DNA from 2 places in the Variovorax sp. 54 genome. Region 1 is predicted to be linked to the other one. Evidence: predicted binding sites of a transcription regulator. Region 1 holds the regulator's gene; the other holds the start of a gene.
The links. The regulator HrcA, encoded in region 1, represses chaperone genes, less so after heat shock. The targets are predictions, from matches to a motif close to TTAGCACTCNNNNNNNNNGAGTGCTAA.
Positions count from the first base shown of each region.

Region 1 (2,465 bases):
TGGGCGACGCGATGATCAACCCGTCGGCGCGCTGGTTGGCCACGAAATGGCGGCCCACCGACACGCGCATCTCGACCATGCCCGAGGTGGCGCCGCGGTTGACTACCACGTCGTTCATCGCGAGCGCGTCGAACACCACGGCCTCGTCGCGGATCACCTGCGCGTGCATCAGGCTGCGGTGGTCTTCTTCGTATTCGCCGGCCAGCATCGGGATCAGCGTGGCCTGGTAGTTGTCCAGCGGAATGTCGGTGATGAAGCCGAGCCGGCCGCGGTTGATGCCGATCAGCGGGATGCCGTAGCACGCGAGCTGCCGGCCAATGCCGAGCATGGTGCCGTCACCGCCGACCACGAGGCCGAGGTCGCAGCGCTGGCCGATTTCTTCGACCGACAGCGCCTGGTAGCGCGGGTGCGGCGGGGCATCGGTGTCCTCGCAGGACGAACGCTCCACGAACACCGTGCAACCCTGCGATTCGAGGAAGGCGCCAATGCCCTCCATCACGCCGTCGCGCGCATCGGCTTGCGCCCGGGCGCCGGAAGCCTGGTATTTGCCGATCAGGGCGACGTGACGAAAGCGAGAGGTCATAGCTAACAAATTACAACACTAAAATCTTGCAATGCTGGACGACCGTGCCAAGTTGCTTTTGAAGACGCTGGTCGAGCGTTACATCGCCGATGGGCAACCCGTCGGATCACGCACGCTCTCGCGTTCGGCGGGGCTGGATCTCTCGCCCGCGACCATCCGCAACGTCATGTCCGACCTCGAGGCGCTGGGGCTCATTGCAAGCCCCCACACCTCGGCCGGACGCGTGCCGACCACGCGCGGCTACCGGCTCTTCGTCGACACCATGCTGACCGCCCAGCGCGAGCAGATGAGCGCGCCGAGCCTGGCGGCCGACCAGCCGCAGAAGGTGATCGCCAACGCCGCCCACCTGCTGTCGAACCTGTCGCAGTTCGTCGGCGTCGTGATGGCGCCGCGGCGTGCCTCGGTGTTCAAGCAGATCGAATTTTTGCGCCTGTCGGAGCGGCGGCTGCTGGTGATCATCGTGTCGCCCGACGGCGACGTGCAGAACCGCGTGATCTTCCCCGAGTCCGACTACTCGCAGTCGCAACTGGTCGAGGCCTCGAACTACATCAACGCGCATTTCGCGGGCCTGACGATCGAGCAGGTGCGCGACCGGCTGCAGTCCGAGGTCGAGAAGCTGCGCGGAGAAATCGCCGCGCTGATGCAGGCCGCGGTGCAGGTCAGCTCCGAAGTGCTCACCGATGCCAAGGCCGACGACGTCGTGATCTCCGGCGAGCGCAACCTGCTGTCGGTGACCGACTTTTCCAGCGACATGGGGCAGCTGCGGCGCGCCTTTGATCTCTTCGAGGAGAAGGCGCAACTGATGCGGCTGCTCGACGTGTCGAGCAAGGCCGAGGGCGTGCGCATCTTCATCGGCGGCGAAAGCCAGGTCGTGCCCTTCGAAGAGCTGTCGATCGTCAGCGCCAATTACGAGGTCGACGGCCAGGTGGTCGGCACGCTGGGCGTGATCGGTCCGACCCGCATGCCGTACGACCGCATGATCCAGATCGTCGACATCACGTCGCGGCTGGTGAGCAACGCGCTGAGCTACCGCAAGTAGATGGCCGCGCGCGGCGCATAGAATCGGGCCCGCGTGGGCCGTTAGCTCAGTTGGTTAGAGCAGCGGACTCATAATCCGTTGGTCGAGTGTTCAAGCCACTCACGGCCTACCACCACATTCCCCCTCTGTAGACACTCCGACGAAGGCCGCACTGCGCGGCCTTTTTCTTTGCTGCTGCAAGGGCGCGAGCGGGGCCCGCGGCCGCCGCCGATTTCACCTACGGGAAACACAGGATTCCTTCAGGTTGCAACGCAACATCGAAGGCAGAATGCACCATTTGGGTGCAAATGTAACCAGCCGGGCGATCCCCCGTGCGCGTCGTACCGCACCGCGATTCCCGATGGCCATGACCCCGCTTTTCAAGCTTCTGCTTCCGATGTCCCTGCTCGCGCTCGCTGCATGCGGCGCCAAGCAGGCCTCCACCACCGATGACGCGCCGCCTGAAGTCGGTGTGGTGACTCTGCGTGCCGGCGATGTGGCCGTGCGCACCGAGCTCTCGGGCCGCACGGCCGCCTACCGCGTCTCCGAGGTGCGGCCGCAGGTCAATGGCATCGTGCGCAAGCGGCTGTTCGAAGAAGGCGGCATGGTCCGCGCGGGCCAGGTGCTGTACGAGATCGAGCCCGGCCCGTTCGAGGCCGCGCACGAGCAGGCGCAGGCCGCGTTGGCGACCTCGCAGGCCACCATCGCCAGCCTGCGCGGCAAGGCCGATCGCTTCGGCGAACTGGTCAAGGCCAACGCCGTGAGCCGGCAGGAGCACGAAGAGGCGCAGGCCGCGCTGGTGCAGGCGCAAGCCGGCGTGAAGGCCGCGCAAGCGGCCGTGAAGGCGGCGCGCATCAACCTCGA
Region 1 is NZ_PEFF01000001.1:2,127,209-2,129,673, reverse strand. Features, by position in the region: gene CLU95_RS09740 (NAD kinase) at 1-583, opposite strand, end outside; gene hrcA (heat-inducible transcriptional repressor HrcA) at 615-1,622, shown strand; tRNA gene CLU95_RS09730 (tRNA-Ile) at 1,658-1,734, shown strand; gene CLU95_RS09725 (efflux RND transporter periplasmic adaptor subunit) at 1,999-2,465, shown strand, end outside.

Region 2 (2,465 bases), 2.3 Mb from region 1:
TTGGCGACTTGCTCCAGCACCGGCAGCAGGTCACGGATGTTGCTGATCTTCTTGTCGAACAGCAGCACGAAGGGGTTGTCCAACAGCGCCGATTGCTTCTCGGGGTTGTTGATGAAGTAGGGCGACAGGTAGCCGCGGTCGAACTGCATGCCTTCGACGACGTCGAGTTCGCTGTCCAGCGACTTGCCGTCTTCCACGGTGATCACGCCTTCCTTGCCGACCTTGTCCATCGCGTCAGCGATGAGCTTGCCGATGGTTTCGTCGCTGTTGGCCGAGATGGAGCCGACTTGCGCGATTTCCTTCGACGTGGTGGTGGGCTTCGAAGCCTTCTTCAGCTCGGCGACCAGGGCCGTGACAGCCTTGTCGATGCCGCGCTTCAGGTCCATCGGGTTCATGCCGGCAGCCACCAGCTTGAAACCTTCGCGAACGATGGCTTGGGCCAGGACCGTGGCGGTGGTGGTGCCGTCACCGGCGTTGTCCGAAGTCTTGGAAGCCACTTCCTTCACGAGCTGGGCGCCCATGTTCTGCAGCTTGTCCTTGAGTTCGATTTCCTTGGCCACGGACACACCGTCCTTGGTCACGGTGGGGGCGCCGAACGAACGCTCGAGCACCACGTTGCGGCCCTTGGGGCCCAGGGTCACTTTGACTGCGTTGGCCAGGATGTTGACACCCTCGACCATGCGTGCGCGGGCTTCTCCGCCGAAGACTACGTCTTTTGCTGCCATGATGAATTAACTCCGAATGGATTGAATTTGGATGAGATCGAAAGGAGGAGAAGAATTACTTCTCGACGACTGCGAACAGGTCGTCTTCCTTCATCACGAGCAGTTCGTCGCCATCGACCTTGACGGTCTGGCCGCTGTACTTGCCGAACAGGACGCGGTCGCCGACCTTTACGGTCAGTGCGGCCAGTTCGCCCTTGTCGTTGCGCTTGCCCGGGCCCACGGCCAGGACTTCACCCTGATCGGGCTTTTCGGCGGCTGCGTCGGGGATGACGATGCCGGAGGCGGTCTTGGTTTCGCTGTCAACACGCTTGACGATCACGCGATCGGCCAAAGGACGAAGTTTCATTGCATCTCCTGGAAGGGTAAGAAACGGGTTTGTTTGTGGTCGGACGCCGGAGAAACCGGCGACCTGTCGACTGGATGGGAGGGCTGTTAGCACTCGTCAGCAGCGAGTGCTAATCATAAGGGCATTCGATGACCTTTCAAGAGCGTGGCCCTTGCCCTCGTCTCGCACGGCTGTGCTTTTACGGGGAAACCCTGGGCTGCCGGGTGCCACCGGTCGGAACGTTTGGGGTTCTTTTGTCCGGGTGAAATAAGACCACTCAGACCCATGCAGAGGCCGCGCGCGGATTGCTTCCTTGTAATCCACGTGATCGGCGATTGACGGGGCGGGCTTCCTAGAGTCGCGGCACGCCAGCTCGCAGCACCGGACGGATGTGCGCGCAGGCCGCCCGATCCACCCTTTCAATCTCCAAGGACACCATGGCTCTTACCTTCCGCAACACCGTTTTCGCTGCCTTGGCCGCATTGGCCGCCGTCGGCGCTTCCGCCTCGGGCACCCATGCCGGCGACCACGGCCATGACGATGCCGAGGCCGCCATCGGCAAGCCCGGCGTGGCCGCCAAGGTGACGCGCACGGTCCAGGTCGACATGACGGACGCGATGCGCTTCACGCCGGCGGACATCAAGGTCAGGCAGGGGGAGACGGTGCGCTTCGTCGTCAAGAACTCCGGGGTCCTGAAGCACGAGCTCGTGCTCGGGACCGAGAAGGCGCTCAAGGCGCACTACGACGCCATGAAGAAGAACCCCGAGATGGAGCACGCCGATCCGAACATGGTCACGCTGGCCGCGGGCAAGACCGGCGAGATCGTCTGGCAGTTCACGCAGGCCGGCAAGGTCGACTTCGGCTGCCTGCAGCCGGGCCACTACGACGCCGGAATGAAGGGCGCGGTGCTGGTGGGCAAGGCCGGCAAGTAAGAACCAAGAGGCGGCCGCGTGTTGAACACGCAGCCGCCCGGCACGCTCAGAACTTCGCGCGCAGCGTCAGCTGCACCTCGCGCCCCGGTCCCGGCAGGATCAGGTTGTCCACGCTGCCGTGGGCCGAGACGTAGTACTTGCGGTTCGCGATGTTCTTCAGGTTCAGCGCGATCTCGTAGCGCTCGGTCTTGTAGTTGGCCGCGAGGTCGGCGGTCAGGTACGAGGGCAGCGTGACGAGGTTGCTGAGCGAGGCATAGCGCGCGCTGACGTAGTTCAGGCCGCCGCCGGCGCTGAAGCCGTGGCCGAGGTCCTTCATGGCCCACACGAAGGCCGAGTGGCGCGGCGTGAGCGCGGCGGTCTTGCCCTGCACCGGGATCGCGGCGCCCACGGGCAGCTGCAGCGAGCTCACGGTGGCGAGCGACTTCGTCATCTTCGCGTCGAGGTACGCATAGCCCGCGCTCACGTCCCAGCGGCCCGGCAGAC
Region 2 is NZ_PEFF01000001.1:4,387,943-4,390,407, forward strand. Features, by position in the region: gene groL (chaperonin GroEL) at 1-725, opposite strand, end outside; gene CLU95_RS20230 (co-chaperone GroES) at 781-1,071, opposite strand; gene CLU95_RS20235 (cupredoxin domain-containing protein) at 1,488-1,982, shown strand; gene CLU95_RS20240 (TonB-dependent receptor) at 2,029-2,465, opposite strand, start outside.
Region 2: a site for HrcA is predicted at 1,158-1,184, ahead of CLU95_RS20230 (co-chaperone GroES). Genes of this name have one in related genera too.